DNA from 3 places in the Ammoniphilus oxalaticus genome. Region 1 is predicted to be linked to each of the others. Evidence: riboswitches for the same ligand, from Rfam matches in the RefSeq annotation. Region 1 holds a riboswitch; each other region holds the start of a gene.
The links. A riboswitch is a leader RNA that binds a small molecule or an ion and turns the genes downstream of it on or off. The one in region 1 is predicted to bind thiamine pyrophosphate.
Positions count from the first base shown of each region.

Region 1 (10,989 bases):
TTTCTGCGAAAATTATATTTCTTAGTTATAGCTTTGAGTATAGTTGTTGGTTGTTCATCAGGGGATCTTGAAAATATAAAAATTAATGAAATGAGTAGTTTTACGGAAATGAAAGAAAATTCGTTGATTACTTTTACAGACAAAAATATAGTTAACGATTTTAAGAAGGCATTCAAGGATGCTAAAAGGTTACCAGGAATGGTTAACGTAGTTGATCCTCAATATAGAGTTGAACTTGGAAGTGAAGCATATTTCCTATGGCTTAATGAGGCTGACGGGATGATTATGAATGTAGAAGAAACTCATACACTCCATATTATTTCAGAAAGTTCAACGGCTAAAATTAGAAACGTTACGACGATTAAGCCAAAACTAGAAATCAGGTCGACTAATCGCTTAATCTCACTTTTTATGTGATCGAATCGGTTAAAAGTGGCTCACTTTTAAGTTATCAATGCGAATGGTATATAGTTCTAATAATAATACCCAAAATAGAGAAGATGTTTCATGAATACCCCTTAAAAGTGAAGAGAATGAAGACGTTTATTTCCTTAATAATCCATAAAGTGGTTCGTTCTCAAGGTGGTTACACTGCGCTTTGTATTTTGGCTTTCTTGATTTTCCATTCATCAACACTCCTTAACCAGAAATCCTCAGAGTTACTAATCCTTACTACATAAAAAGTCGCTTTCCCTTACGTTAGGAAAGCGACTTTTTAGATTGATATTTCCCCTGTGATCATGCTTTTTACTTTTAAGTTCCTTTGATTGATTTTGAAAAAAATGTTGACTATTCAGTTGAACTGTATTAACTTATTATTAAGTTGAACTATATAGTAGAACTGAATAGAGGCTGAGAATATGAAACATAAATTATTGCCGTTGTCCGAAACCATGCACTATATTTTATTAGCTCTACGTGAGCCACTTCACGGCTATGCCGTAATGCAGAAAATAGAACAAATGAGTAATGGCAACGTTATTTTAGCGGCTGGTACATTATACGGCGCGATTGACAACTTGAACAAACATGGTTGGATAGAACCTGTTGGAGAGTCAGGTCGGAGAAAAGTTTATACGATAACTGCGGAAGGAAACGCCATTTTGAAAATAGAACAAAATCGGTTGCTGCATATTTTATCCCTATACGAAGGAAGTGAATCGAATGAAGAAATGTAACACGTTTTTTGATATAGAAAAAGAGGAGAAATGGCTGAACGATCATTTACAAAAAGGCTATCGTTGCACAAATATTAGTGGATTAGGAATATACACTTTCGAAAAAACCGACAAGAGATATGTAATGCGTCTGGATTATCAAGATTATTTATCAAAGAATAGATTCGTGGAATACAAAGTGATTTATGAGGATTTCGGTTGGAACTGTATAAAGGGGTCGCAATTTGGTGGAAAACACTATTGGCAAAAAGAAGATGATAATCAAAATGAAATCTTTTCAGATCGCCAATCAACTAGTAATTATTATAAAAGATTGATGGATTATTCATCAAGTTTCGCTATACTGTCATTGATTTTTTCATATATGATTTTAAAAGATTCTGGCTTATATTTAACGGAAGGTCTTTGGAATATGAAAGGTTCATTATTTTGGAAAGCATTTTTATTCGAAACGCCATTTGCCCTTTTAAGGTTGCTTCCCGTCTTTATGTTTGTTTTCTTTGGTATCAGTTTCTATAAAGCTTATCGAAAGTATTCATTGTTAAAAGAAAAATAATACGAGAATTAGAAAATAAGCAGACAGGGATCGGGTTGATTATTACATATGAATTGAGTCACATAAGCGGAGTTTTAAGCCAGTCAGTGCGGAAGAGCGAGCCACCTTCAGTCGGAGTTAGGTCCCAAAATCTACTGATCGGGCGCTATGCCTCTATCGAATATCCGATCTATTCAATAGCTATTCGACAGAGGACTAGCGCCCTTAGGCGCTTGAGCGTGAAAAGGTCCCCCGTCTACGTTTCCTTTTGCGCAGTGCCTTGGCTTTGGATCGCCTGGGTCATTGCGGTGATCGAGGCGGTGAGCGTTTCGATGCGGCTTTCGACGCGGGTGAGCAAATACCAGGAAACGAAGATGGGGAAACCTAGGTTGCTGATCAGCTGGATAAGATCCAGATGTTCCATGCGTGTAGGTCCCCCCTTTGTTTTTGGGTTGTTTTAGATTTTTATTAAATTACGCTTCTTGCACATCAAACGGTGTGACTGTGCGATGCGTGATCGCGGCTCCTTTGATCGAGACGATGCCGAATAGATCGGCGCCAATTTCGAGGACTTCTTCCATTTGCTGTTTGACTTCAGCGTCCGTTACATCTTCCCTTGCGGCGGGAACTTCAAATTTCACCGTCGTTCCATCGTCTTTTGCAAAATACAAAGCGATAACGGTTTCGTCAATTTCACGAGGCATGAGGCGCACCTCCTTTCGTGAGGAAATAGTCGTGAGGCGGGTCAACCGAGGCGGTTAACGGAAGGACATGGGACTTAGTTTGGATTTCAGTTACATGCGAATGACTTCGGATTCAGTCGCTAAGATCACGCGATCCAGCGGCAATTCAGATAGGACGGCGAGGGCGTCGCCAAAGGCTTGGACATTATCCAATGTCGCAAATTCGGAGTCGACGTTTTTGTATGAGCGGCTTTTGAAGATCGGTTTGCCTAAATCGCTGACTCCGACGAGAAACCCAAGCTTAATTTGCTTATTGTCTTTTGTCGTGTACATCATCTTGTTTCACCTCCCTTCAATCGGTTTTCTGAAGCTTATTGGGATACGGATACCCCTAGAGGAACGGGTCTGACCCCGGTCGGAACTTGTTGAACCTTGTCGACCAACCTCCTCTCACTTCATTGATTTAAGTATAGCGCCTTTCGTGTTGCTTGTAAACAATTGTTTTGAAATAATTTATTATTTTGAGTACAAAGGCATCACCTCCTTAAATTGACACGTCGAGCGAGTTCTTCCCATTTGACGTCATAGCCTAACGCCTCCGCGACTTTGCGGATCGGGGCGTAGGTCAGTCCATTTTCAATAAACCCCATCGCGATCGGGCGGCCATTGTCACAAATCGAAACGAGCGATTTTTCTGTTTGCAAATCTTTCATGAGTAGCGTCCATGGAAAAAGCGGACCCGGGCAATACACTTTGTTCACGGAATCGATTTCGTTGTGTCCGATGATGTAATCGCGGGTGAGCGGGACCTGCCAGCGGGCGGCGATCTGTTTGATCAGCCAAAGTCCCGCCTGGTATTGCGCTTCATCGAGCGTGCCGCCGCGGTCTTTTCCTTCAAATTCAATCGTGATCGTGTAACGATTCGGATTGCCGCGCCGTTGTAAAATAAGCGGAGCGGTTGGCTTCAGGACCCGCCCGTTCGTCCAGGCGCCGTCCGTTTCTTTGACGTATTGATGGATCTCGCCGTTGCGCCCGACACCGTAATGGCTGCTCACTTGGGTGGTCGGATTTTGAAAATGGGCGAGCGTGCCCGCCATAAACCCGGCCATCGTATGCAACACGATTAGCGGTGGGGTCGGCGGCAGGGTGGTTATGGAACGGACATTGGGCGTGAAGTTTGGGCTCGGTTTCCAGACAATAGGATGCATTGAGAGTCCTCCTTTTAGTGTTGGCTTTGTTCTGTATAGGATGGATAGCTGAAAGAGTTAACGTGATCGATCGGTCGGTTGCCGCGCCTCAGTCGGCGGATGTCTGCACCCAAAATGATAAAAAGCGGGCGGTCCATACGGACAAGGGACAAGGTCGCCATTGAGAAACAGAGCAACGGTCAGACCACAGGCAGGGCAACGTTTATCGCCGTATGTGGGTTGCTTTGAAAGATACGGATTCATGAGCCTAACGCCTCCAATTTTCGTAAGAGATCAGCTGCGATTGCTTGTTGTTCGGGCGAGAGCTTGTCCTCTTTGTCGGTAGCGAGACCGAGCTCTTGCCGCTGTTGTTGCTTGATGACCCATTCGGGCAGATCAGAACCACGCCGTTGTGAGGATCTGGAAGAAGGTCGAGTTGGACCTATTCCCGTGATTGGCCCCCTTGGCAGAGAAGCCTCTCTCGCGCCGAGCGTTTGCGATGATCGTTGTGGCTGCGCCTGCATCGACTTTTTCCTGTTGGATGAAGCACTGTTCCATTCGTTATGTAAAGATTTCAAAAGATACGCCCCAAAGTTTTTTACGTGACGGTATTGGAGACAAGCATAGATTTTCTCTAGAAATTGCGGTTCATTGAATAGCGGATGATCTTTGCAGTCGTTGAAGGCTTGGACGATCGTTTCTTTTTTGTCTGACAGTTGATCGTCTTGATCAATAATTGCTTCCATCGTTGCAGGGAGCGGCTCAGCAGGTTTTTCAACAGTCTGCTTTGACTCCCCTTTTTCTAGTGTAACGGTTGGCGTTTGTTCATCGAGATTGGGAGTAGCGGCGACAATGACGTAAGGTTGCGGTTGCACAGGCGCATTGTGGACAATGAGACGCAGTTCTTGTTTGGAATGAGGCGCTCGTTGCAAATAAACGAGTCCAAACGAAAGCAAAGGATGAAGAATTTTTCCGTAAAAAGTTGATTTTCCTGTCTGCAATTTTTGGATGATTTTGTTCAGGGAGGTAGGGATCAGGTGTGACGTTAGCTCTCCCTCGCTCTCATTCATTTCGGTAACCCAGCCTTGAAATTGGATCCAGGCAAGCAAAGCTTTTTCACCTAATTTTGGAAGCCACTCAGCTAAAACAACAGGATCGAGTAGAGGACGAGGACCATGTACTGTTTGTGAGTTCATGAGATGATAACCTCCATAGCGGATTAAATTTGTTTGGTACATGTGATGGAGGGAGGATGGACCCTACCCTAGTTCATCTTTCTTTTACACGAATGATAAGCATCAACAATCGAGACTACAAATTCAGGATCTGTTTCCATGATAACAATGACGTCCTGTAATAATTGGGATTGATATTCAAAATGATCTGATCCGTAAGTGTATACTTCTCCAGGTGTCAGACCTAACACATCTATTATCTTTTGAAGTGTTTCTTGACTCGGCGACTTCCTCCTTTGTTCAATCTTCTGAATGTGAGAGTAACTGCAACCTGTCCTTTCCGCTAGTTGTTCCTGGGTAAGCTGCTTGGCCATTCTGGCTCGTCGAATGTAAAACCCAATATGCTTCATCAAATCACTCCCTTTAATTTAAGTGTAAACAATGAAAGAAGATCTGAACAGGCACCACAGGTGTGAGTTTTCGCTAAAAAAGGTGATTGTCTCACACTTTCTAGGTGTAACGCATTGTCGAATTGAGTCTGTCCTCCCACATCTCTTTTAATTTACCAAATGTAGGACTTTTGCGCTGGGGAAAAACAGGAATAATGTGACAATTATATGAAGATCATAGATCAATCTATCTCTTTTAATCTTATAAATCTTTATAGATCTAACGGACTGGTTTTAAATCGGGACTAGTTCTCGTTTGGACCAGTTTGTCTATAACAAGGAAACATGCCTAGCCCCCGTCAAATGAGGGTTGGCGTTATTTAAATTAAATGGCGGTTTTAAAAAAGACTGGTTTTGGATTAGAACCAGTCCAAGGGAGGGGAGGGGGCAGCCGCTCGGCGGATATGAGCGATCTTATGCTTGTAGCGTTTGTAAGAAAGAGGCGCATATCGTAATCGTCGGGCCAACTTTGTTGTGAATATTTACCTTAAATGATCAAATGATATAGATGAAATTCCCAAAGTAAGCTACAGTATTTCTATTGACCATGTATGGTTCGTTTGCGCCGCGCGAATTAAAGCGGGAGCAATATGGAAGAGAGGGTACGACATTGAGTGATAAGCAAGTAGCGCAACCAGATCATACGGCAGTAAGGGTGGCTTTGTGGCGCGCGATGCACCTACAAGTGGATTCGCCGCCCTATGTATTTGAAGACAATATCGGACTGGAATTGATTGCGCCGAAAGAAGATTGGCGTCAACGCCCAGATATGGATCCAGTGGGTACCAGTGGTTTTCGAGCATCTATCGTGGCCCGCGCGCGTTTTGTTGAGGATATCGTTTTAGAGCGGCTCGCTCAAGGGATTACGCAATATGTTATCCTTGGGGCGGGATTGGACACTTTTGCTCAAAGGAGACCAGAGCTTTCCTCGAAGTTGAAAATCTTTGAAGTGGATGCTCCAAGCACGCAAGCATGGAAAAAGCAACGCCTTATGGAATTGGGTTTTGGAGTACCTGACTCGTTACACTTTGCCCCCGTTGATTTCGAAAAGGGCGCGTCTTGGTGGGAGCAGCTAACAAGCGTCGGCTTTGACACAAATAAGCCCGCTGTGCTTGCAGCCACAGGGGTCACGCAGTACCTTACACACGATGCGATTGTTTCGATGTTGCGTCGGACGGCGCAGCTTGCCCCAGGCTCCACATTGGCTATGACATTTCTACTGCCGTTAGAGCAGACCGACTCTGAAATCCGATCCGAAGTGGAGGAGGCCAAGCAAGGAGCGCGCGCGAGCGGCACACCTTTTATTAGCTTTTTCACACCTTCAGAAATGACAGCGTTGGCGCGTGAGCTCCGGTTCCGCGACGTTTGCCATGTATCTGCCGCAGATTTAAACGAACGCTATTTTAGCGACCGAACAGACAATCTACGGTTGCCGAGCGGGGAGGAATTTTTACTTGCGATGACATAGCGTTGATCATAGAAGGATTTAACCGCTCAGGGCGCACCGCTTTGGCGCTTCACCTAGCTAAGGGGGCTAGGCCCCCTCAAAACGAGTAACCGAATGCATCGGGTAGTTAGTAATAGTCTGCTATTTTTTTTCATTTGTAAATAATAAAAGCTGAGTGATGAGAGCTAGAATGGGTAATTCCAATAATGGTCCTATAACGAGTGTTAAAGCGATTAAGGGTTGATTTGGAAAAGCGGTCATAGCAATGGCTAAGGCAATGGGCGAATTTCTTGCTAAGATCGTTAAATTCAGACTGGCTCTGTCCTTGTATGGGAACTTCATAAACTGTCCGACCTTTTGTCCGACAACAAAATTAATAATGAAAAATAAAAGGATCGGGACGGTGATTTGCCACATTAGATCTAAGTGATCTAGCAATAGTTGACCTTGAGTAGCAAACATAGCAACGATGGCGAGACTAAGCAAAACAATCGGTAACATGCTGAGATGAGAGATGAGATAATCCCTAAACTGTTGCTTGTTTCTCAAGACGATTTTTGTAAGAAAAGCTAAAATGAAAGGTAAGAATAAAGTAATTAAAATACTTTTGATCAGCAATGAAAATTCTATAACCCCTGTCGTTCCTCCGAAAACAAGAAGATAAATAGGCAACAAAGTGACTTGCAAGACGAGGTTTAGAGGTAAAATAGCTGTTGCTAATGCCACATTTCCTTTGGCTATTCCTGTGAAAATTAAGTACCAATCCGTACATGGTGTAACCATCAGCATCATAAATCCAAGATAGAGCGCAGGATTGTCACTTAAAAATAATAATGCAAGAAGCCACGCTAACACGGGGGTCCAAACAAAGTTAATGATCGCTGCAGTGTACGTAAACTTCATGTTTTTAAAAGCCTTTTTTATTTCTTCGATTGGAATCTGTAAGAAGGTAATATACAGCATAGCTACTAATAGTGGGACAATGAAATTATCCGCATTCGCTCGTATTAGTTCTACTTGTCCTATACTTATCCCCATCATTACGGCTACGAAAATAATAAGGGTGTATAGCTTTTCGAATAATCCCATTGATGCAATCACACCTGACGATAACAATTTAAACACATATCATCTTATCATTCCTTAGAACGGATAAAAAGGTGTTGGCTAGTGGAAAGTAAGCTCTAAACTAGCAAGGCGAATGAACGAAATTGAGGAAATAGTGTAGCTCGTTTCCCGCCTTGACATAAATATCTATTAACTATATATTAAATATAGCTTTAATAGATGCACTAGGGGTGTTATTTAACTGAGATGAGTTTGAACTCAAACCCTTTGAACCTGAACTATTTGAAACTAGCGTAGGAAAGTGTAACTTCTAATACATACTTAAAGAGTGGTCAGTCTTATTCTTAATATGTAGTTATTTTTTTACGCAATTTTCCTATGGGGAGGTTGTGTATTTTTTATTTTATCGATCATTTTGTTTATTGAGTTTCATCAAAAAAGTAAAAATAGAGGAGTGGGTACGATGAGTAGGACGGTTCTCGTAACAGGTGGAAGCAGAGGTTTAGGGGCGGCGATTGTAAAGACATTGGCGGATCAAGGATTTAATGTAGTGATCAATTATTATCAAAGCAAAGAGGCTGCTGAAAAGCTTGCTTCCGAAATTGGCTCAGAAAAAGCGGTTGCTATTCAGGCCGATGTAACCAATCGCGCGGAAGTAGATCGTCTCATAAAACAGGGAACGGAACATTTTGGCCAGATCGATGTTGTCGTTAACAATGCGTTGGTAGATTTCAAATTTGATCCAACGGAACAGAAGCCTTTTCCAGAACTTTCCTGGGAAGACTACCAAAAACAAATTGATGGCACGTTAAAAGCGGCATTTAATATCGCTCAAAGTGTAATCCCTCAATTTATTGATCGAAAAAATGGAGGCATCATCAGCATAGGTACTAACTTATATCAAAATCCTGTTGTGCCTTATCATGAGTATACGACGGCTAAAGCTGGACTGATCGGATTCACGCGTAATATCGCTGTTGAGTTGGGCCAATATGGGATCCGAGCGAATGTCGTTTCAGGCGGATTATTAAAAACGACGGACGCCAGCGCGGTGACCACGCCAGAAGTATTCGATCTGATTGCGCAATCAACGCCATTGAGAAAAGTGACGACACCGCAAGATGTAGCCAACATGGTCGCTTATTTAGCTTCGGAAAATGCGGACGGAGTGACAGGTCAAAATATTACTGTTGACGGTGGATTGACAATGAACTAATCGCGCTTCAAACACAATAGACACCCCCTTTTTTAATAAAGAGTAGACGAGACAATTTATCATGATGTGTTTTGAGGTGTAAACAAATGATAGATAAGAAAAAACAATTGCACATCGGTGTTTTGCTAATTGGATGTGGACACCACCAAGCTGCGTGGTTAATGCCTGACTCAAGTGTTGAAGATATCGGAGATGTTTCCTATTACCAATACTTGGCTCAAGTAGCGGAAAAGGGGCTCTTTGACGCCGTCTTTTTTGCTGATAATCAATCCTTTCCAGCTAATGATCCGAGTGTAATGCCTATGTTTTGGTTGGATCCGATTGTCAATTTAACAGCGATCTCCCAAGTGACTAGTCATGTGGGATTAGTATCAACGATCTCAAGCACTTTCGCTAATCCATTCACCGCCGCGCGCCAACTTTTAAGTTTGGACCATATTACAAAAGGACGCATCGGTTGGAATCTCGTGACATCCATGACAGATTTAGAGGCATTCAATCATGGTATGGATGGATTGCCTCCCCATGAACAACGCTACGAGAAGGCGGATGAATTCGCGACTGTTATGAATAAACTATTTGATTCGTGGGACACTGAAGATTTTATACACGATCGAGCAGGAAATCGATTGATCAATTCATCAAACATTCAGCCGATTCATCACGAAGGCGCCCATTTTAAAGTGCATGGTCCACTGACCACGCCAAAAAGTCCGTATGGCAGACCGGTAGCGATGCAAGCGGGCGCCTCTGAATATGGCGTTGCCTTAGCGGCGAAATATGCCGATGCCGTCTATTCCGTGTCGTGGAACTTAAAGCAAGCCAAAAGATTCCGCGCAAGATTAGATGAACAATTGCGACAAAACGGAAGTGATCGACATATTAAGGTGTTTCCAGGCTTAGTCACTTATGTCGGTCACACGCGTGAAGAAGCTCTAGCTAAAAAAGCGGCCTTAGATGAGCGGCTACCGATTGAAACAGGTTTAAAACAATTGAGTTTCTTTGTGCGACAAGATTGTTTAAACTGGGACATCGACAAACCTGTGCCAACCTTACCGCCAGTCGAAGAATTTACAGGACCGAGTGGACGTTATCAAACGATCCTAGAAATTATCAACGATAGACAGCCGACAGTAAGAGAGTTGCTAGGCTATTTAAGCGCAGGCGGCGGACATCGCACGTTGATCGGCACACCCGAGGAAATTGTGGATGAGATGGAGATGTGGCTTGAAGAGGGCGTGGCGGACGGATTTAATCTCATGCCTCCGACATTTCCTGGTAGTTTAGAAGACTTTGTTGAACTGATCGTACCCGAAATGCAAAAAAGAGGCATATACAGAGAAAAATATGAAGGTCATACCTTCCGCGAACATCTAGGATTAGCATAATACATGATGAACCCCCTCACTAATGTGGTAGTGAGGGGGTTTTTGCGTACATTTCGTTAGGGAATTGGGATATGAGCGAGAATTTTAGGATATGGGCGACTTTATCGCCTCACTTTACGATGAGGATCGCCCTCAAAGTTTTTCACTATCCATTTTCGTTTTTCTTTTAAAATAAATGTCACAAAACAGGATACTGGTTTGTTATAAGGGTACAGTCGACTGAAAAACAATAGAGGGGGTGATCGGACTGTGCAGGACCTGGGTCAAAGGTTTGTGGTTGGTGGGGAAGATGAGCTTGAAGAGATCATGAGTCTTTACGGAGAAAAACTGCTGCGTTATGCGACGGCTATTTTATGTGATTATTATGAGGCGGAAAATATCGCGCAGGAAGTTTTTCTGTCAGCCTATCAAAATCGAAATACGTTTGATGGCAACAATCTTTCCGCGTGGTTGTACAAAATGACCTACCATCGTTGTTTAAATCAACGAAAAAGGTTTCGTAGAATCCTATATTTTCACGAAGTTCGCGTTAAAGACATTTCAGCTGAGCAGGATAAAGGGTTGAGTGATGAGACGCTTCGCGCTTTACAGAAGCTGAAACCGAAGGAGCGGGCGCTCGTATATGGACGGATCATAGAGGAGCAAAGTTACGAAGAATTATCT
Region 1 is NZ_MCHY01000008.1:869,438-880,426, forward strand. It holds gene BEP19_RS10700 (YhfM domain-containing protein) at 34-417, shown strand; gene BEP19_RS10705 (PadR family transcriptional regulator) at 861-1,178, shown strand; gene BEP19_RS10710 (DUF2812 domain-containing protein) at 1,165-1,734, shown strand; gene BEP19_RS10715 (YvrJ family protein) at 1,970-2,137, opposite strand; gene BEP19_RS10720 (DUF2922 domain-containing protein) at 2,187-2,417, opposite strand; gene BEP19_RS10725 (DUF1659 domain-containing protein) at 2,508-2,732, opposite strand; gene BEP19_RS10730 (N-acetylmuramoyl-L-alanine amidase) at 2,933-3,604, opposite strand; gene BEP19_RS17405 (hypothetical protein) at 3,662-3,847, opposite strand; gene BEP19_RS10735 (hypothetical protein) at 3,844-4,779, opposite strand; gene BEP19_RS10740 (helix-turn-helix domain-containing protein) at 4,848-5,168, opposite strand; gene BEP19_RS10745 (class I SAM-dependent methyltransferase) at 5,818-6,675, shown strand; gene BEP19_RS10750 (arsenic resistance protein) at 6,796-7,743, opposite strand; TPP riboswitch at 7,939-8,039, shown strand; gene BEP19_RS10755 (3-oxoacyl-ACP reductase) at 8,186-8,938, shown strand; gene BEP19_RS10760 (LLM class flavin-dependent oxidoreductase) at 9,025-10,326, shown strand; gene BEP19_RS10765 (RNA polymerase sigma factor) at 10,576-10,989, shown strand, end outside.

Region 2 (10,989 bases), on a different contig from region 1:
AACGCCATGCTTTACATAGGTTGGATTGCTATGCGTCGTAATCCGATCAATCGTTTCAATTGAACCACCCTGGTCAATCGCCACATCAACAATCACAGAACCTGGTTGCATTGTTTTTACCATCTCTTCGCTTACTAACCGCGGCGCCCGCGATCCAGGAATTAATACAGCGCCTACGAGTAAATCCGCTTTTTTGACCGCTTCCGCTAAATTGTAGCTGTTAGACATAAGCGTCTTTAAACGACCTTGAAACTGATCGTCTAACTGGCGCAAGCGATCCACATTAATGTCTAAAAGCGTGACATTCGCCCCTAGACCGATTGCCATTTTTGCCGCATTGGCGCCAACAATCCCGCCGCCAACAATAACGACCTCCCCAGGGGCAACTCCTGCAACCCCTCCAAGCAGCACACCTTTTCCACCTTTGGATTTCTCAAGAAACTGAGCCCCAATTTGAACGGCCATTCTGCCCGCCACTTCACTCATCGGTGTCAGCAACGGCAAAGCGCCATTGTCTAATTGAATTGTTTCATAAGCAATCGCCGTTACCTTTTTGTCCACAAGCGCTTTCGTTAATGCTGGCTCCGGAGCAAGATGAAGATATGTATAAATAATCATATCTTCGCGAAAAAAATCATATTCTTCCGCAAGCGGTTCTTTTACTTTAACAATCATATCCGCGGCCCACGCTTGTTTTGCGTCAGGGACAATCGTCGCTCCCGCCGCTCGATAATTCTCATCTGTAAAACCGCTGCCCATTCCCGCGTTTGATTGTACACGCACTTCGTGTCCACTGCCAACAAATGAGACGACCCCCGCAGGTGTCAATCCAACTCGATCCTCATTATCTTTAATTTCTGTAGGAACGCCAATAATCATTACTTCCATCATCCCCTCAAATAATTTCACTGGTACAATATTTTTATTATAACGTATCTACGTTTTCTTAACCTGTGTCAAGGACAAAATTTAACACTTTTTTTGAAAATTACGCAATTTGACCTTTTAGCCGGATCGCCGCAACATAAAATCCTCTGTTTGTTCTTCACGCTTTTCCACATTACGTAAATACCAGCAACCTGTAAACGTAATTGTCAAAATGAGCAAATCTCCAAGCACGACCCCAGGCCAACGCCACACATTCCAAAACCAGCCGAGATAAACACTGCCTAGACTCCCCCCTAAATAATAAGAAACAAGGTATAAGCTCGAGGCGCTCGCTCGAGCAAACATCACATGACTGTTCACCCAGCTTGCGGATAACGAATGGGAAAAAAAGAAACTAAAACAGATTAAAATTAACCCAATTAAAATGACAATTAACGATGGGTGCAGCGTACAGATCAAACCAAGGGCAAGCAGAATAATCCCAACTTTTAAACAACTCATCTTCCCCCAACGCTGGGACAACCTCCCCGCTACCGTCGATCCGATTGAACCCGCAAAATAAGTCAAAAAAAGCAATCCGAGAAATGTAGGCGATAAGTTGTACGGATCGGCGCTTAACCGAAATGTCATGTAATTAAAACTGCCTAAAAAAACAAAAAAATGAAGCCCGCCAATTAAAAAAGCGACCCGCAATGTTCGATTTTTCACATGCTCTATCATCGCGTTCGTCGCTTCACGAAAGTGAAACGGTATTTTTTGAAATCGCTTAGAAGGAGGCAGCAACTTATGAAAACTAAAGACGAACCCGAGGCTGATGATCCCAATTACGAAAAAGGAGGCTTTCCAACCCCATAGATCGGCAATCACGCCACTAGAGAGTCGGCCCGACATCCCGCCTAAACTATTGGCGCTAATATACATACCCATTCCGAGCGACAACGCGCCCGGGGAAAATTCTTCTGACATGTAGGCCATCGCGATCGCTGGCAAGCCAGCCAGAAAAAATCCTTGCAGAGCCCGGAAAGTGAGCAACCAATAATAATTCGTTGCGAAACCACATACAACGGTCATCGCCACTGCTCCGAACATCGTCCAATTCATAATTGATTTTCGTCCAATGGCATCTGAGATTGGGCCGTAGATCAACAGAGACAAACTAATACTAAATGTTACAATCGACAAAGAGAGACTGGCCGTGGCCGGGCTGATCTGGAATTGATCGGTGAACAGAGGCAACAATGGCTGTGTTAAATAGATCATCGCAAACACAAAGTAGGAGGCCAAACTTAAAGCGATCACTGCTCTCCAATATGCTTTTGTTCCTTGTTCGATCACGTTCGTCCCACCTTCCCGTTTACGACCAAATGTATGTAACAATAATAGCATGATTATTCCCAATAAGTGTTCGCAAATTGTGAACAATTGTTATAAATCTTAAAGGAGGCAGAGTAAGCGGACACCCGCCTACTCCTCCTGTAGCAGCTTTTCTAACTCGTCTAACGTTTCACTAAAACCTTGCAACGCTTGCTTCATGACTTTTGCTGAAGTCATATCGACCCCCGCTGCCTTTAAAATAGCGATCGGTTCATCTGAATCACCCGCTGCCAAAAAAACATTCAGATATCGCTCAACAGCCGGCTTTCCTACTTCTTTCATCTGCTGGGCAAATGCGTTCGCCGCGGCAAAGCCCGTCGCATATTGATACACATAATAGTTTCGGTAGAAGTGAGGGATGCGGGCCCAGCCTAATGTAGCCGCTTCATCGACTTCCAAACTCGGTCCGAAATACTTTTGCATCAAAGAGCCGTATAAGTCTTTTAGCGTTTGAGCCGTCAGTCCCTCTCCCTTTTCAATTTTTTCATGAATTTGTTGTTCGAACTCAGCAAACATTGTTTGTAAAAACAATGTGCCCGTATAGTCCTCTAACCGTTGATTTAAGATTTTTATTTTTTCCTGCTTTGTTTTTGCCTGTTTGTACATCTCTTCAAATAACAGCGCTTCGTTTGTCGTTGAAGCCACTTCTGCAGTAAAGATCGGATAGCCGGCATTTAAGTACGGCTGCTGTTTATTTGAAAAGTACGTATGCGCAGCATGGCCAAGCTCATGAGCTAGCGTGTATACATCATCCATTGTTCCTTGGTAATTGAGCAAAATAAACGGATGCGTGTCATAGGCCCCCCATTGATAAGCGCCCGCCCGTTTTCCAGGCGTATGGTAGACATCGATCCACCGCTCGTTAAAGGCCGTTTTCAACATCTCATTGTATTCATCGCCAAGCGCGCCTAATCCTTCTAACGCGCGTTGCTTTGCTTTTTCAAACGGAATATACTCCTCCCCTCCCCGCGTAAATGGCACATACAAATCGTAGAGGCGTAGCTTGTCCAGCCGACCGACCTTCTTTTTAAGGTCAATATAGCGATGCAGTTCCGGTAAATGCTTGTTCACACTGTTAATTAAGTTATCGTAAACTGAGATCGGAATTTGATTCGATTCCAAACTTGCCTGACGCGATGTCGGATATTTTCTTACATCCGAATAGAAAACGTTTTTCTTAACTTCTGCCGTGAGCACTTGAGCAAATGTGTCCTGAAATTGTAGCATCGTTCGATAATAAGCATCATAGGCGCGCCTACGCACCTCGCGATTTTCACTTTTTATAAACGAAGCATAATTTGAAGGAGTAAGCGTCACATCTTTGCCGCTCTCATCTTTAATCGTGGGATACGTCATATCTTTTGTCAGCATCCCAAAAATACTGCCAGGCGCTTCTGCTAATACGCCGCTTCTAGCCAATACTTGCTCCATCTCCTTCGGCAAGGTATGATCCTTACTATCAATTTTCGCTTGGATCCACCGATGATAATCGGCTAATTTCGGATCCTTCAACAACGACTTCATTTTATCAACTGGGATCGCCAGTAACTCAGGTGTAAAAAAAGAAGTCTTTTCACTAATCTTAATCGCTACATCGCCCGCTTGAGCCACGAACTGTTGATATTCAGAATCTGCCTTGTTCGTATGAAAGGATAGGGTCGCATACGCATACGCCTTTTCAAATGTTCGGTTTAAATCTACGTACAGATCAATCGCATCCTTAAGCCGATCCGCGGTTCGGTCCAACTTTCCCGACATCTTAGATAATTTCTCGGCTAATTGTTCACTTTTTGCTAAATCTTCCTTCCACGCTTCCGGTGTCGAATAAAGATCTTCCATTCTCCATTTATACTGGGTTGGAATCTCCTCGCGCGTTTCATATTTAACAGCGGCCTCGATTTGCAAGGGGCTTCCAGTAAACACACAACTAAAGGCAAGTAAAACACTAACAAAGGTCATCCTTAGTTTTCGCAGAATTGATCTCTCCTTTCCCTTTAAATGTAGTAAATGGTATGATAATGAAGGATCAAGCTTAATTCAATGTAGGAGGATATACGTATGTCAAACACATTACCCCCTAAAACATGCACAATCGAAAGAATGGTTACGCATGAAGGCGATGTCAAACTTGTCATTGAAGGAAAAAAACTGGCCACAAGACGTAATGGTCGCTATGCAGATCCTGGTGAACCGTTTGAACTTGCGGGCAAAAAATTTGTCGTGACTGACGTGTACCGACAAACACTTGGCGAGATGACAGATCAGCATGCCCAAGCGGAAGGTTATGAAAACATGGAAGCCTACAAAAATCATATCCTTTCTCTTCATGAAGGAATGCCATTCTTACCGCACATGCGCGTTTGGGTCCACGAATTTAAAGAAGTAGAGTAAAACACAAAAATAGAGCCTTGCGCTCTATTTTTGTTTGTATTATGAACATTAAGTGGCTTTGTTATGAAACAAAATAAAAAAGAGTGACCCGATCGGTCACTCTAATCCAATGTGTTGTCCTCTAATTTGCTCTATAAAAACATGGAGTATACGGGCTGTTAATCCCCAGATAACATAGTCTTGATAACGGTAAAAATACTCGGCCATGTTGGCCTTTCTCCATTTATAATACTTTCCATTTGGAATCAATTCAAATGGAAAATCTGCTGGCGGACTTACTTCAATCGGCACATGGTACACTTCGGGCTCATACTCAAGTAAGTGTGATAGCGGCGCAATGAACACTTCCTCAACCTCATCAGGATGGGGGTGTAATGGAGCGCCGTCCTTCAACTGACAAAGAAACGGATAGATAATCGAGTGCGTGGTCACTAAAATATCTAGCGGTCCAATCATTACCATCTCATCAGCATGAATCCCCAATTCCTCACACGTTTCTCGAATCGCCGCCGATTCTTCGGAAAGATCGTTCGGCTCCATTCTTCCCCCTGGGAAACAAATTTCTCCGGGTTGGAAACGGAGGTTGCGCCCTCTCACTTGAAATAATACACCCAGTTCCCCATTCTGTTTGACTAAGGGAACCATTACTGCCGCTTTAGACACAGTATCAAGACCCATTACACTGGGCGCTCGATTCTCATACATCGACTTAATCTGTTGGATCACGGTCAGGCCCCCCAATTTACGTTTAATCTTCCTGTACCATATCTTATCATGGGTGGCCCTCCAGTCATAGTCTTATAGCTTAATAAAACAAGCGTCGGCGTCAACGTCAACTTCGATCAGTTCTTGTTCTTTCATCCAATCGATTACTGCAGCCCATGATTCCACCGATTGCGACCCAAACTTGGCTTCTCCGTTTGAAGTCATTAGCGGTAACAGTACGCTTAGACTTTCTTCTTCAACATCTTTTTCTAACGGGAAAGACGCATCCTGTCTTTCGAGCAGCTTATCTAATGCCTCATCAGCATTCGCTTGGACATACTCGAACCCTTTGGTCATAACTTCTACGAAATCCTTAACCAGATCCGCTTGCTCTTCCGCTAATTTTTCACTTGTTACCAACATTAATTCGTGATAATCCGGCACACCATATTCAACAGGGTTAAACGCGCGTACAGGATGACCATTTTTCTTTAACAATACTTGTTCATGATTGATGTAACCACCGCTAATTGCATCCGCGTTGCCAGATGTAATGGCTGGCATTAGATCCCAGTTCACATCAACGAGGTTTACTTTACTTGAATCCCCGCCATCCGTTTCGATAATCGTTTTCACCAACGCTTCGTTCATCGGAATCGCTGGATAACCGATTGTTTTTCCTTCTAAATCCTTTGGTGATTCCACATCGCTATCTTCTGGCGCCATCAGCCAGTTTAGTGGGTGACGTACGATCGGAGCTACGCCAACGACCGGGATGTTTTCCGCGCGAGCCATGACCACTTGCGGTTGATAGTTCATCGCAAAGTCAACATCGCCCGTTGCTACCATTTTTAAAGGATCTGTCGTATCAGCTGGGATTTTAATGTCAAGTTCTAACCCCTTCTCTTCAAAATACCCTTGGTCGATCCCCGCGTAAAGAATCGAGTGAACCGCATTCGGATACCAATCCAACATGATCGACACCTTTTTTAATTCCGTGGCTCCTCCGTTACCTTTCCCTTCTGTCGCTCCACCGTTAGATGGATTTGACCCGCATGCTCCTAGCGCCAACATACTGGATGCTAGGAGTACCATACCTAACTTCTTAAACATACAAATTCAACGCCTTTACATTTATTTTTTTTCTTCATAAAACCAGGGAATCGATTTCTTCTCGATCCATTGAATTGTATAAAACAAGACAAAACCTGCTATGGATAGTAAAAACACCGTAGCAAACAACAAATCAGCCTGTAAGTTATGAGAGGCTCGCCTGCTAAAAAAACCCAAACCCGCGCTTGCGCCTAGCCATTCTCCAATTGTTGCCCCGATCACACTCGCTGTCGCAGCTACTTTTAGCCCGGAGAAAAAAGCGGGTAACGCTTGGGGTATTTGGACTTTAAAAAAGATCTGTCTACTATTCGCTCCCATTGTTTTCATCAGATTAACCCACTCTTGATTGGTCGCCCGCAATCCATCAACCCCTCCAACGACAATCGGAAAAAAGGTGATCAAAATAGTAACGGCTACTTTTCCCCAAATCGAGTAACCAAACCACATGATCAAGATCGGCGATAAAGCAACAATTGGAATCGTCTGCGAAGCAATCACAATCGGATAAAGCACTCTTTCGCCGATTTCTGAAAAATGGATCAACATTGCCGCCCCGACCGCAATGACAATCGACAAAAACAAACCGAGAATAACTTCCCACAGCGTCACAGGCAAATGTGTAAACAAGAGTAGTTCCCAATGCTTTCCTAATGCCGCAAAAATGCGACTTGGCGGAGGTAAAATAAACACTGGCACATTCAACAGTCGGACAATCCCTTCCCACGCTAACCCAAACGCAACTGTGATGATGAGTAAGAGTCGACTATTTTTCATTGGTTTCCTTCTTAAATAACAACTCGGTTATTTTTGAACGCAGTTCAATAAATTCTTTCGTTAGATGAAGATTATTTGGCCTCGGTCGTTCAAACGGCACAACAATTTCTTGAAACGGGCCTGTCTGGCCTTTTTCCATGATAAAAATTCGATCCGACAAAAAGATTGCCTCTTCAATATCATGCGTAATCAAGAAGATCGAACGTCCCCATTCTTGCCACGTATCGGTCAACCACAGCTGCATTTCTCGACGCGTAAACGCGTCAAGGGCGCTAAATGGTTCATCTAACAATAGCAAGTGATGCCCGCCAAGCATCGCTCGCAAAAAGGAAACCCGCTGTCTCATACCTCCTGAAAGTTGGTCGGGAAAAGCTTGAGCAACGCCCTCCAAACCAAAGGAAGGAAGATATTCATGTACCTGCTGCTCCGCTTCCTTGATTCGAACACCCTGGATTTCCAATGGCAGAGCCGCGTTTTCTGTAATCGTTCGCCACGGCATTAGCATATCCTGTTGCGGCATCAAGCTCACATGTCCTAAGCGTTCGTTCGCTCCACCGTTAAACTCAATCTCTCCGCTGGTCGGTTGATAGAGCCCGGCCATCAATTTGACGACCGTGCTCTTTCCGCAACCGCTTAACCCAACCAAACTAACAAATTCGTTCTCTTTGATTTCACAATCATGCTGGGAGAGAATCGTGGTTCGCTCACGTTCCGAATCGTATGTGAATGATATATTATCGAACTTGAGTAACGTTGCCATTAGCCTTGATCTCCGCTGGCCAGTCATGTCCGTGGTATGCCATATCCCAGAACATATACTCAAATCGAGATGTGTTCAAGAAAATTTCTTCTAGAACAGCCAAGTCACGCTCAGGCTTTCCTTCACCCGCCCGATCGATAAAACCGATCAACCATTGGGCTAGATCGCCAAACTCCTTGGATGAATACGTTTTTACCCAATCACCATAAAATTCATGTTCAAGTGATTTTGGATTCGTTTCCGCCAAGCGCGCGCCAATTTCCCAGTAACCCCACGCGCATGGTAAGACTGCGGCAGCTATTTCTTCAATTGTGCCGCTATAGGCCACATGTAACATATAGTGCGTATACGCAATGTTGGTTGGTGTGCGGATCGTTGACTCTAACTCTTCATTTGAGATGCCAAAACGCGCCGCATATTTACGATGCAAATCCATCTCAAAGTGCAATGTCTCATGGAGCAACTTACTAAACCAGTTGGCTGTATCTAAATCACGCGCTTTTGCCGCTCCAAGAGCAAACATTTTCGTGTAGTCGACCAAGTATACATAGTCCTGCTTCATATAGAATTCGAATGCTTCACGATTTAACGTTCCGTCCCCTAGACCTCGCACAAACGGATGCGCATGCTTTTGTTCCCAAATCGGCTTTACCTTCTCATGTAATCTTTCTGAAAATCTCATTTTATTTATTGCTCCTTTCGGTATCACACCATTTTATAATAGATTCATGCCATGACATCTGTGGATTCACTCACCTAGAACAGCAAGATTATTCGAGGACTCTAATGGCAAATAAAGAAGCCGCAATCACCCCTTTCAAATCCGTAAATTCACGTTCATATATGCATCAAACAAGAAACGATTGAATAAAAAATGCCACTTTCACAAATTGAAAGTGGCAAGATACGCACATGCATCATGTATTTTCTCACCACTTCCCTTCGCTGTTTTTATACAGATCAGGTTCAAAGGGTCGGAATTATCATTCCATCTCAGACCTTCGGACTCCCCTAGTGGATCTATCTATTCAATTAATCTAGTAATTTCAAGACGATTACCCTAAAAATCGATGATAAAGCGTACGCGCCTCAGTAACATCTTTTGTGCCATGCACGAGAACTCTGCCATCTTGAAAAATCGCTAAACGGTGCGCGCCTGTTGATAACGATACGAGATATGGATTTTTTTCTATCTGGCCGTGAACAGCAAGTGATTGGGCCAATTGCTCCAGATCCCTTTGCATCGGAACAGGCGGACGAATTTGAACCGTATCCCTTCCGCACAGCACAGCTGTTTTCGTATGGTTTGCTTGGCTCAAAAACGGAAAACTTGGCTGTTTTCCGCAAGATGGACAATCATCTTTTTTTAATTTATCGACTCGAATCGTCGTGTGTTGATTCGTCCATAAATCAAAAGACAGTAACGTGGGACGAACCGCATCAAAGTCTTCTACTAATATTTTCATCGCTTCTACCGTTTGATAGGCGACAACCATTTGCACATTCGGACTAATGATTCCCGCAGTATCGCACGTCGCTCCGCCCATCGGCACACTTTCTAGCAAACAAGACAAGCACGGTGTTTGTCCCGGCAGAATCGTATACGTTAAACCATAACTTCCAATGACAGCGCCATAAATCCAAGGAATTCGATACTTTTGCGCCGCGTCATTAATCAATAAACGTATATCAAAATTGTCTGTGGCATCCATGATTAAATCAACGCCTTCGACAAGCTCATCAATCTCTTCCGTGGTTACGTCGGTAACTTTAGCGATAATCTCCACTTCCGAATTCACTGCGCTCAATCGATTGTAAGCCGCAATTGCTTTTGGCATCCGCTCAGTTGCGTCTTGCTCTGTATAAAGCTGCTGCCGTTGCAGGTTGCTCCACTCTACATAGTCCCGATCGACAATCGTCAATTTTCCGACGCCTGCCCGAACGAGCGTTTCAGAGGCTCCTGTCCCTAACGCGCCCGCTCCGATCATAAGGACATGCTTCTGAGATAACTTACGCTGTCCTTCTTTACCAATGGGTTGAAATAATTCTTGCCGTGAATACCGATCGCTCAAATTGTGCTCAACCCTTCCAGTGGACTACTCGCAGAAGCATATCTTTTTCTTGGGATTCGCCCAGCTTCATATCCAAGTCGTCCCGCTTCAATTGCTAGTTTCATCGCTTTTGCCATTTTCACTGGATCTTTTGCCCCGGCCACTGCTGTATTCAGCAACACACCATCAGCTCCCATTTCCATCGCGATTGCCGCATCAGAAGGCGAACCAATCCCGGCGTCAACGATAATCGGCACAGTCGCTTGCTCAATGATAAAACTTAAGTTTAGCGGGTTTATGATCCCCTGACCAGAACCGATTGGCGACGCGCCAGGCATAACCGCATGGACCCCAAGCTCTTGTAACCTTTTTGCCAACAAGACATCGTCTGAAGTGTAGGGCAATACCGTAAACCCTTCCTCTAATAAAATCTCAGAGGCCTTCAACGTTTCGATTGGATCAGGCAGCAAGGTCTTTTCATCACCGATGATTTCGACTTTAATCATGTCGCACAATCCCGATGCCCTCGCTAACTTAGCAATACGCACCGCTTCCTCCGCAGTAGAAGCGCCCGCAGTATTCGGCAACAAGGTATAGTTATTCACGTCCAACATCTCTAAAAAGTTAGGCTGACTAGGTTCATATATGTTCATTCGGCGGACCGCAAATGTGAGAATCTGAGATTCTGAAACATCTACCGCTTCCTTTTGAATTTCAAAACTTTCAAACTTCCCTGTGCCTAACAGCAATCTAGAATTAAATTCATAGGGTCCAATGGTTAACATGTTCATCCGCCTCCCACAAAGTGTACAATCTCAATTCGGTCACCATTCGTCAATCGTGTTTTAGCATGTTGATCTTTTTCAAGTATGCTCGCATTCACTTCAACAATGACCACTTTTTCTCCAAGCTCAAAATGCTGGAGTAAATCAG
Region 2 is NZ_MCHY01000011.1:88,654-99,642, forward strand. It holds gene ald (alanine dehydrogenase) at 1-879, opposite strand, end outside; gene BEP19_RS15650 (MFS transporter) at 1,006-2,223, opposite strand; gene pepF (oligoendopeptidase F) at 2,353-4,221, opposite strand; gene BEP19_RS15660 (ASCH domain-containing protein) at 4,321-4,653, shown strand; gene BEP19_RS15665 (NUDIX hydrolase) at 4,750-5,379, opposite strand; gene BEP19_RS15670 (ABC transporter substrate-binding protein) at 5,452-6,471, opposite strand; gene BEP19_RS15675 (ABC transporter permease) at 6,493-7,245, opposite strand; gene BEP19_RS15680 (ABC transporter ATP-binding protein) at 7,235-8,005, opposite strand; gene tenA (thiaminase II) at 7,980-8,687, opposite strand; TPP riboswitch at 8,926-9,028, opposite strand; gene BEP19_RS15690 (thiazole biosynthesis adenylyltransferase ThiF) at 9,061-10,077, opposite strand; gene BEP19_RS15695 (thiazole synthase) at 10,074-10,841, opposite strand; gene thiS (sulfur carrier protein ThiS) at 10,844-10,989, opposite strand, start outside.
Region 2: it holds a riboswitch for thiamine pyrophosphate, as region 1 does, so the genes downstream of both, tenA (thiaminase II) here and BEP19_RS10755 (3-oxoacyl-ACP reductase) in region 1, are expected to answer to the same signal.

Region 3 (10,989 bases), on a different contig from region 1:
CTAACTTGCAAGTGTTGAGACAAACCGTCATGCCAGCGGTGTTATTAGAGTACGGCTTTATCTCCAACGCTAATGAAGCGGCGTTATTAAAGGATTCAGCGTTTATTGACCGACTAGTGAAAGCCACAGCGGAAGGAATCGCGGAGGTGATGGGGTTAAGTAAGTTGTCAAAGGAGGGGAAGTATAAAATGAATCCAGAAGACGCAAACAAAATCATCGCCTACTTAGGAGCAAGCTGGAACATCGCTCCTGACAAAGCGAGTAAAGATGAATTCAATCGGTTAGCTAACGAATTAAGAAAGGCAAGCAATCAACCAACGCAGTAAGAGCCTATGTGTCATTCTCCTTTAGTTAGGAATAGAATACAATGAATGCTCATATTAAATCCTCTTCGTCGCCTCTACCCTTTCGTTCTTCTATGAGCGAAGGGGTCTTTTTATTCACGATGTATAATGAATCGAATAACATGTATTAGTTCCTCGGCTTATGAATTGCTTATATATTTATACCCCACTGTCCTTTAATGGATGGTGGGGCTGTTTTTTGTGAATAATTACATATGGGTGGGGGTATAATAAATTAACATCATGAATGGCATAAGTTATTCTCTTCCATTAACCCTCTGTTGATTGTCAGCGGAGGGTTAAACACAGTGTCGTTCACAAAACGTTGTCAGCTGAATAAGATGTATTGTCCCCTCGTTCGTGTTCGAACGATTTATATAAAATAATCCCCACTTCCCTTAATTTGATATGCTCCCTGGCAGGTAGACAGTGAAAAAATAAAAGATTTACGCCGCAGCCTGGTGCCGAAATTCTAATGGTGCCAGGCTGTTCAATTTTTCTTGATATCGTTCTTCGTTATAAAATCGAATGTATTCGTCAATATCCTTCTTTAATTCCTCGTAGGTTTTGTAATTCTTTAGATCATAACATTCACATTTAAAGTGGCCAAAGAAACTCTCCATTGGCGCATTATCGATGCAGTTACCAACACGTGACATGCTTCGAGTCATACCAGCTTCTGTTGTAATGTAACGATATTCTTTGGATGTATACTGTGAACCGCGGTCGCTGTGAATAAGCGGAGTTGCTCCAGGATTCGCTTCGATCGCTGCTTTCAATGTATTCATAACTAGTGGATTGTCATTGAAGCGTCCTACTTGATAAGCGATAATTGAGCCGTCATACAGGTCTTTAATGGCGCTTAAATAAGCCTTGTTGCCAAAGAGATATGTCATATGCGTGATATCTGTTACCCATTTTTCATTCGGCTTCCCTGCTGTAAATTCTCGGTTTAAAATATTGTCCTCAATATTAACAAAGCTTGTCTTTGTTGAATAGCCATTGGAACGACGAATATGCGATTTTAAGCCCATTTGAATCATGAGACGACGAATTCTCTTCTTGTTATAGCTCTTCTTGTATTTGCGATTGATTACCATCGTAATACGACGATAGCCGAAGGTACCCTTATATCGCTTGAATTCTTCTTTCACTTTTCCCATCAACCAGTCATTTTCTTTTTGTTGGTCTGTCGGTTGATGTTTTACCCATTTGTAGTATCCAGACCGTGATACATTTAAAATTTGACAGAGTACAACAATTGGTGTTTTTGTCTCCGCGTGGTAATCATGGATTGCTTGAAACTTAGCCAAATGTTTACCTAATCGCGCAGTCCCATCCCCCTTTCGATTTCCTTCAACTTTTTTAATAAGCCATTCTCCGCCTCTAAATACTGATTGCGATGTTCTAACGCTTTAATACGAAGTTGTAGTTTCTCTTCTTCAGTAAGAGTAGGTTTGGATTCGAAAGATTTACCACGACGATCCTGAAGATCCTGTTCTCCACCTTTTTCGTATTTACGAACCCAGCTATATACTTGTTGGTAAGAAACTTGGTACTTTTGCGCAGCCTTATGATAATCATGTTCGTTAGCGATGGTATATTGTACAATTTCAATACGCTCTTGAAGTGTAGTTTTACGGCCCTTTTTCATCATTTCTCTTCCTTTACCAGTGGATTTTATCTCTTTTCCACTAGTATAAAGCTTTATCCACTGCCGTAAAACAAAAGGGTCTGAAATATTGAATTTCTTACATGTTGCTCTCTGGCTTCCTCCTCCATTAAGGTAAAATTCAACCGCGGTTCTTTTAAGCTCACTCGAATACTTTTTCCATGTCTTTGCTTCTTTTAATCCATCCACACCATCTGTTTCATACTTGTGAATCCAAGATTTAATTGTCGTTTTATCTACTTCATATTCTTTCGCAACTGTGGTAACCGACTTTTTCCCATCAAGCACGCTTAAAACGGCTTCTATCCTTATATTTAATGCATGTGCACTCATTCTTTTAGACATAGAAAATGCCCCCAGTATAGTAGTTGAGAACTTTTAATATTTCTCTGTCTACTATATTGGGAGCATATCAATTGAGTGGTGGGGATTATTTATTTAACACTCAAAGATATGATATTAATTTCACTAGGGATTGTATTTTCTTCATCAGAGGCCGCAATTTTTGCTTCGGCAAGAATTTCAACTTCCTGATCGCTTTCACAGTAAAAAGATACATAACCCTTCTTAGGTTCCCTATCGATTATAGTGAAGTATTTAGCTATGTATGTTGGCACTTGTGATCCTCCATATTAAATATTTATATTATTGTACCATAGTAGGAATATATCGCTTACTTAGTCCATAAGGGTTAGGTGAAGCGTGAAATGTTCTTCTTATCAGTTCCTTCCTTGATAAGAAGAAAAAAGCCCGGTCTTATACGACCAGGTTTTGCCCACAAACGCGCCCACAATTTGCCCACGAGAACTATCTTTATCTTTGTTTTGTTTTAAGGACACATTCCACCAAACGCTGATATATCAAGGTTTTCGCTCCTTATTTTTCTGTGTTTTATTGATCAACTGTGTTCCGCACACAGATTCATCAGTGGGAACGCGATCAATATATGGTGCATTATTAAACGAGGAAACCCTTGATACCGTTGGTATTGAGGGTTTTTCTTTTTGTGGGCGCGGGACTCGCTATACATATATTTTTTAGGCTGGGTAAAACTCTGGCGCTGTCCTAACCGCATTGAAAATGAGTCGTTCTCCACTTTAATGCTCGTATTTTTTCTAATACTCACGAATGGACAATGATTTCATTTAAATTGAAGGTAGTTATGATAGAAAATACAATTTATTATACTCCTTTCCGAGTAAGGGATAGCTAAGAAGCATCGAGTCTTGTCGAAATTCGTTTGACTAAACCAATTTCTTTGATAAAATGGAACAAATTGAATAAATATTCTACTAGGGGCGCCCTCGGGCTGAGATTAATGTATTTTAAGCACCCTTTGAACCTGAACTGGTTAAGACCAGCGGAGGGAAGTAGAACTGTAAAATTTTGAATGTATTTTTGTTCATATATTTTATCAGTTAACTTCCTTCACTAGTCTTTAGAAAGATTGATTAGAGAAGGATTTTTTTTTGAAATTTTTCCGATCGATCGAGAGAAAACAGGGTAGACAGCTCAGAACAGAGGTTTAACATCCATATTGTACAAGGACCTATGAATTCGCTTGCTGAGCCCAAAGGAGTTGCGCGGGTTCATTTTTTCGCAGTTATTAGAAAAATCGATGGTTAACCTTGTAATGAAGCGGCGCATGGACAGGCATTGAGGCGGAGGTGAGAGGAGTTGAGTTAAATTTTATAGAAACAAACGAATATGCGGAAGAGCTTGATCGGTATTTACCTATTATTACGAGTCAACCCTTCAGAAGTCAGTTTTATTGAAAACATAAATAAATAGTGTTAAACAACAAAGGAGAGTAAACATGAAGCGTTTATTGAAGGTTTTATCGGTTAGTCTCGCATTGGTGGTTGTGGCAGCGTGCGGCAGTGAGTCAGCTACAACAGGAGGAAATGAAGAAGGAAACAAATCAGTCAAAATGTTTCTCGATTGGACGCCAAACACGAATCATACTGGCATTTATGTTGCTCGTGAAAAAGGGTTTTATGAAGAAGCAGGCGTCGATGTGGAAATCCTGTTGCCTGGCGAGGTAAGCGCTAATCAATTGGTTGGTTCAAATCAAGGAGAGTTTGGGATTAGTTCCCAGGGCGCAGTCACTGAAGCAAGGGCAAATGGATTGCCAATCGTGTCTGTCGCTGCTGTTATTGCGAATTCTACATCAGGCTATACCTCTCCTGTAGATAGAGGGATCCGCACACCCAAAGACTTTGTCGGTAAAAAGTTTGGAACAGGTGGAGGCAGTATTGCTGAACCGATGATCAAGATGGTGATGAAACGAGCGGGAGCAGACAGTGACCAATTGGAATTTGTTCGACTTGGTACAACAGATCTGTTAACTGCGATGGAACACCATGTTGACTTTATTCATATTTATTATGCTTGGCAAGGGATTGCGGCAGAGCTTCGAGGGCTGGAAATGAATTTTGTAAATCCGGTTGATTATGCGGAAGAACTAAATTCTTATTCTCCCGTCATTATTACTAATGAAACAGTAATTGCAAACGAACCAGAGAAGGCGCAAGCATTTATCGAAGCAACGGCGAAAGGGTATGAATTTGCAATTGAGCATCCTGAAGAAGCGGCTGAAATTCTGATCGCTGCAGAACCCGACCTAGATCCTGAATTGGTTAAAGCGTCTCAAGCTTGGTTGTCTCCGCGTTATCAGGATGATTCGGAACAATGGGGGATTCAAGAGGAAATCCGCTGGAAATCCTATGCTGACTTCTTGTTTAATGAAGGGATTATTGATCAAGAAATCGATGCGGCAAAAGCATTTACAAATCAATTTATTGAGAACGTGAAAAGGTAGTGTAGATTGCAATGACGAATCGAGGTCTTTTGCTCCGAAGTTGGCGACCGGCGCTCGCGTTACTTATTTTTATCGCTATTTGGGAGTGGGCAGCGCGTTTCTTTAACATCGAAACGTGGATCTTGCCGGCCCCGTCTTTGATTGCTATGGAAATGAAAGAAGTGTTGCCTACTTTTTTACCACATGTGTATTCAACAATCGAACTCGTTTTAGTCGGTTTTAGTATTGGTACAACGATCGGGATCACGAGCGCGACGTTGCTGCACCATTTTGATCGTGTTCGTGAAACGATCTACCCGTTTTTAATATTGTCGCAAAACATTCCGACTGTCGTGTTGGCTCCCTTGTTGCTGATTTGGTTTGGGTTAGGCGCGACACCAAAAATTATTATCATTTCGATGACCTCATTTTTTCCCATCGCCGTTGCGACACTTAGTGGATTGCAACAGACGGACCGCGAGTTGCTTCATTATATGAAGATGATGGGGGCCACTCGCTCACAGTTATTTACGAAATTAGAATGGCCGCATGCTCTGCCTTCCATCTTCTCTGGAATTAAGATTGCGGCAACATACAGTGTGATGACCGGAGTCGTCGCCGAGTGGTTAGGCGCGCAAAAAGGGATCGGTGTTTTTATGACATTGGCCTCCTCTTCATATCGAACGCCACGTGTGTTTGTTGCAATTATTTTTGCGATGATACTAAGTTTGGCATTTTTCTCATTGATCGTATTAATAGAGCGGTTACTCATTCGGTGGAATAGGGAGGAGAGAGAAGCATGACACTAACCCTAAAAAATATAAGCAAATCTTTTAGTGGGCAGCTCGTCTTGAAAGATATATCGATTGACATTCAAAAGGGAGAATTTGTTTCTTTACTCGGTCCATCAGGCAGTGGGAAAAGCACGTTATTTAATTTAATTGGTGGGCTACTATCGCCAGATGACGGGGACATCTATCTCGATGAGAAGAGAATTACGAATAAAACGGGTTACATTAGTTACATGCCGCAACAAGCATCGTTGTTTGCTTGGCGTTCCGTCCTGGAGAATGCGTTACTTGGACAAGAGTTATCTGGGAAAAAGGATACGGAACAAGCAAAAATTATTGTTAGAAAAAGCAGGGCTTGGCCACCGACTGAATGCGTATCCACACCAATTATCGGGGGGGATGCGGCAACGGGTTGCATTCATTCGCGCCTTACTTAGTCCACAACCAATCATGTTGTTAGACGAGCCATTCTCTGCCCTTGATGCATTTACAAGACTTGATATGCAAAAATGGCTGATGGAGACGTGGGAGGCATCTGAACAATCGATTTTCTTCATTACCCATGATATTGAAGAAGCGTTGTTTTTATCAGATAAAATTGTGATTCTATCGACTAACCCAGCAGAAATAAAGGACATTATACGTGTACCGTTCCAAAGGCCCCGTGATGAATCATTATTGCTTAGTTACGAATTCTTAGACTGGAAAAAGGAATTAACTGAAAAGGTTCAAAATAAACCAAGATACCGCAAAGTGAAAATAAGTTAAGATTGGATCGTCTGTGGAATCCGTTTGTTATTCTAAATGGAGTAACGAACGGATTTTTTCTATAATTGAGTGAAAAGTCTTTAGGATTATATCTGAAGACTTTTTTATTTTATTATTCCAGTTCAATTAAAGCGCTTACATGAATATATATAAAAGAAAGAGTTAAAGGAGGTCGGTCAGTTGAATAACGATTATCCTCGTCTTTGGGAGATCATACTCATAGCCGCTATTCCTACTCTTTCCTTTTTAGGTTGGGTTGTATTTATTATTGCTCCAGGTTTATTTAGATAAAACGTCCTTAAGGACGTTTTTTTCTGCTCTTTTTGGATAAGCTATTATTTCCATTCTAAAAACCTTTATAACCGTATGTTTTGTGATAAAATTACTTATAACTGAAAAGAAGGGGGTCACGCTGTGGAAAAGCAATTAGAGCGCTTGTCCGAGATCGAGAAAATCATTAGCAAATCCCAACTAGAAAAACTTCACGAGCAAGGATTTATCGTTGTGAGGGAGGAGGATGCGCGAAACGCGATTGAATTTGCTGATTGGCGATATGACTTGATCAATGAGGCGTACACGCTATTGCATAAGGCTGATATTCGCCATCCTAAAGAAAAAGGATTAAATGGCCTAAAAGACGCGATTGATCACCTAGATACGGAATATTAAATCGGCTCCTTATAGATACGCCCCCTGCTTGATAGCAGGGGGTTGTTTTATTTTTTCATTCTAATTAACTTCCCTACTGCAATCGATTCCTCCTCTGATTTTTATACAATTAAATCTGTTCTTTTTCAATAAGAATTCGCGCGAGTTTTAGGGTTGACTGTTGAAGGGACGAAGTGTAATATTATTTCGTGATGCGAAATATTTCGGGAGTGAATTAAAGGGGAGATTAAGATAGAGGAGAGGAGTACATGGCCGCGATTAATGAAATTACAGAATTGTTATTAAAAACAAATAAATTTATATTTTCCTTAATGTCGCGCGAATTAATGAAAAATGGAATTACAGTCCCTCAGGCTGTTGTGATTGGGGAACTGAATTTAGGACCGAAAACAATCGGGCAATTATCTAAAGCGCTAGACCTATCCAATAGCACCGTATCAGGGGTGATCGATCGCCTAGAACGAAATAAAATCGTCGTTCGAAAACGAGATGAGAACGACCGCCGCGTGGTCCGCGTGTCTTTGTCGCAAGATTATAATCAATTGGGTGAACAATACCCTGTTTTAAAAGAAGACTACTTCACCATCTTCTTTAACGGGCTTCGTGAGGAATTAACTGAGTCGCAATTAAGCGAGATGTATTCATCTCTACAATTGCTGCAAGAATATTTAGAAAGAATTGTAGAGAACGATAGAGGAAGGGAGCAGTAGATATGAATTTATCACAATTTTCGATTCGCAGACCGGTTACTGTGTTAATGATCATGATTGCGATGTTAATCTTTGGTTTTGTTTCTTTTCCAAAGATGGCAGTCGATCTTTATCCAGAATTAAATTTACCGGTAGCGGTCGTTGTAACGAGTGTCGACGGCGGGACCCCCGCAGAAGTGGAGACGTTGGTCACAAGACCAATTGAGGAGGCGCTCGCATCTGTCTCAAATGTCGATACCGTTTCCTCTAATTCAATATCGGGGTCGTCTCAAGTAATCGTTCAATTTAATTGGGGCGTCGATATTGATCAGGCGACCCTCGATATGAGGGATAAGGTGGATATGGTACGGGGCTCGTTACCGGATTCGGCGAATAGTCCGCGTATCTTAAAATTTGACCCGAATGCCGAACCTGTAATTACGATGGCGCTTGCTGGAGACGGGGATATCACGGAATTGAAAGCAATTGCCGATGATGATATCAAACCACGTTTAGAACGGATCGATGGTGTTGCGTCCGTTGGTATTAGCGGTGGAAACGACCGTGTTATTGAGGTCACGGTAGATCCTTCGAAACTGCAAACGTATGGCATTACACTTGATCAAGTGAGGCAATCGTTCGGAGCGATGAACTTAGCCGGTTCAGCTGGTTCGATTCGAGAAGGCGATCAAAAATTCCAAATTCGCGTTGAAGGGGAATACGAACAGGTAAAATCAATTGGCAATACCCCAATTACAATCCCAGGCGGATCGATTTATCTACGCGATATTGCGTCTATTGAAGACACTCATCATGAAGTGACGCAGTTGGCGTACTTTAATGGAGAGCCTAGTTTAGGGTTGACTGTGACGAAAGCGTCAGGCGGGAATACTGTTGACGTAGCGAATCATGTGATGAAAGAGATCGAAAAACTAAAAACTGAATTACCGGAAGGTATGAATGTGACGGTCATTGTAGATAACTCGGATATGATCAAAGATTCGATCAAATCCGTGACCGAACATGGTATTTTAGGACTGGCATTCGCTGTTATCATCCTTTATCTGTTTTTAAATAGCGCTCGTTCGACGCTTGTCGTGTCGATCGTTATTCCAATTTCGGTTGTGGCTACGTTTTCCATGATGTATTTTTCTGGGCAAACAATCAACTTAATTTCGCTCAGCGGGATTTTGCTGGGATTGGGATCACTCGTTGACTTTGCCGTTGTTATTTTAGAAAATATCTACCGACAAAGGCAGCTGGGCAAGGGCGTGTTAGAAGCAGCTGTTGAAGGGTCAAAACAAGTGGGAAATGCGGTTATGGCTTCTGCATTAGCCCAAATCGTTGTATTTTTACCGATCATTTTCGTTGATGGAATTGCGGCTGAATTATTTGGACCTTTAGCCTTAACGGTTATCTTTTCTCACGTTGCGGCCTTGGTCGTTTCCATGATGCTGGTGCCTATGTTAGGGTCTCGTTGGTTAGATAAAATACCCGACGAATCATTGTATCATGGCGAATATAAAGGCAAGAATCCAGTGGTCTGGTTTAATCGAGGGTTTGAGCGTTTATCTAAATTTTATGGACGTATCTTAGAGTGGGCTTTAAACAAAAGAAAAACAGTGTTGGCGATTACGATTGGAACACTCGTTGGCTCACTTGCGCTGTTTCCTTTCGTAGGGATGGAATTTATTCCGAAAATGGACGAAGGTCAGTTTTCCGTTTCTGTTGAAATGCCGACTGGAACAGTTCTAGAAGAAACAGCAAAAGCTGTCGCTCAAATCGAAGAGGTAACCAAAGATATTCCTGAATTGGATATGATGTATACATCTATTGGTTCCGGAGGAGGACCGGATGGCTTCTCTGTGAACACGGCCAATTTAGGTCGAGTTACGCTCATTATGAAACCGTTGAATGAACGCAAGCGCTCAACGGAGGAGATTGTTCTTGAGACGAGAAAAAAGGTAAACTTTATTCCTGATGCTAAAATTACAGTAGAAGAATCATCTGCTATGGATGGCATGGGTGGAGCGCCGATCCAGGTGAATCTTCGTGGCGATGATCTTGATGTGCTACAAGATATTTCGGGCATCATGGCTGCTGAGATGCAACAAGTTGAAGGGGCCTTCAATGTTAAAACATCGATGGATGGTGTCCAAGAGGAGTACCAAGTTATTGTTGATTCGCAACGAGCAAGTCAATATGGTTTAAGCACAGGCCAAATTATTTCAGCGGTGCGAACTGGTTTTGGCGGGGAAGATGTAACGACTTACCGTACAGGAAATGATGAGTTCGATGTGCGATTAAAAATGCCGACCGCGCTGCAACAAGATAAACGTAACCTTGAGCGTTATCGGATTACAACACCGCAAGGAGCGAATGTAGCTTTATCCTCTGTAGCGGATATTATTAGAAAAGAAGTTCCGCAAGCGATTCAGCGATCTCATCAAACGCGTGAAGTTCAAATAACAAGCGATATCGCGGGTCGAGATTTAGGTTCAGTGACGAATGATGTTAGGGCCAGTTTGGACAAAATTAATCTACCAGACGGTTACAACATTCACTATGGCGGGGATGATCAACAAATGATGGAATCGTTTGCTAGTCTAGGTTTGGCAATGATTCTTGCTATTGTGCTTGTATATATGGTTATGGCCGGGCAGTTTGAATCGTTAATGACGCCGTTCGTTATTATGTTCTCCATTCCGCCGACAATTATTGGCGTAGTGTTAGGATTATTAGTAACGGGACATTCCATGAGTGTTATGGCGATCATCGGGTATATTCTGTTGATCGGGATCGTTGTAAACAATGCGATTATCCTTATCGACTTTGTGAATCACTTGAAAAAAGATGGATTAGAAACAAGAGAAGCAATCTTACAAGCGGGTCCGATCCGACTTCGTCCCATTCTCATGACGACGCTCGCTACCATCTTAGCGATTTTACCGTTAGCGTTTGGGGGAGGAGAAGGAAGCGAAGCGCAGGCGCCAATGGCGATTGTTGTCGCTTTTGGATTGAGTTTCTCCACTTTGATTACATTGGTTTTGATTCCTGTCGTATATGCTTGGTTTGACGATATAGGGATCAAACGTCGCAATCGCAAAAATCGAAGAAAAAATAAAGACGTTCAAGCCGATCACATACAGGCATAAATGAGGAGGAATCGTGACGTGATAAAAAGAGGTAAGTGGGTCTTATCGATCCTGGCGCTTAGCTTAGCGGTTGCAGGATGTTCCAGCAAAGAAGCAAACAC
Region 3 is NZ_MCHY01000007.1:230,178-241,166, reverse strand. It holds gene BEP19_RS06140 (N-acetylmuramoyl-L-alanine amidase) at 1-326, shown strand, start outside; one part of gene BEP19_RS06135 (IS3 family transposase) at 791-1,698, opposite strand; one part of gene BEP19_RS06135 (IS3 family transposase) at 1,698-2,361, opposite strand; gene BEP19_RS06130 (hypothetical protein) at 2,451-2,633, opposite strand; TPP riboswitch at 3,301-3,402, shown strand; gene BEP19_RS06125 (ABC transporter substrate-binding protein) at 3,833-4,837, shown strand; gene BEP19_RS06120 (ABC transporter permease) at 4,849-5,619, shown strand; gene BEP19_RS18215 (ATP-binding cassette domain-containing protein) at 5,616-6,044, shown strand; gene BEP19_RS18210 (ABC transporter ATP-binding protein) at 6,007-6,375, shown strand; gene BEP19_RS06105 (hypothetical protein) at 6,790-7,044, shown strand; gene BEP19_RS06100 (MarR family winged helix-turn-helix transcriptional regulator) at 7,293-7,754, shown strand; gene BEP19_RS06095 (efflux RND transporter permease subunit) at 7,757-10,888, shown strand; gene BEP19_RS06090 (efflux RND transporter periplasmic adaptor subunit) at 10,907-10,989, shown strand, end outside.
Region 3: it holds a riboswitch for thiamine pyrophosphate, as region 1 does, so the genes downstream of both, BEP19_RS06125 (ABC transporter substrate-binding protein) here and BEP19_RS10755 (3-oxoacyl-ACP reductase) in region 1, are expected to answer to the same signal.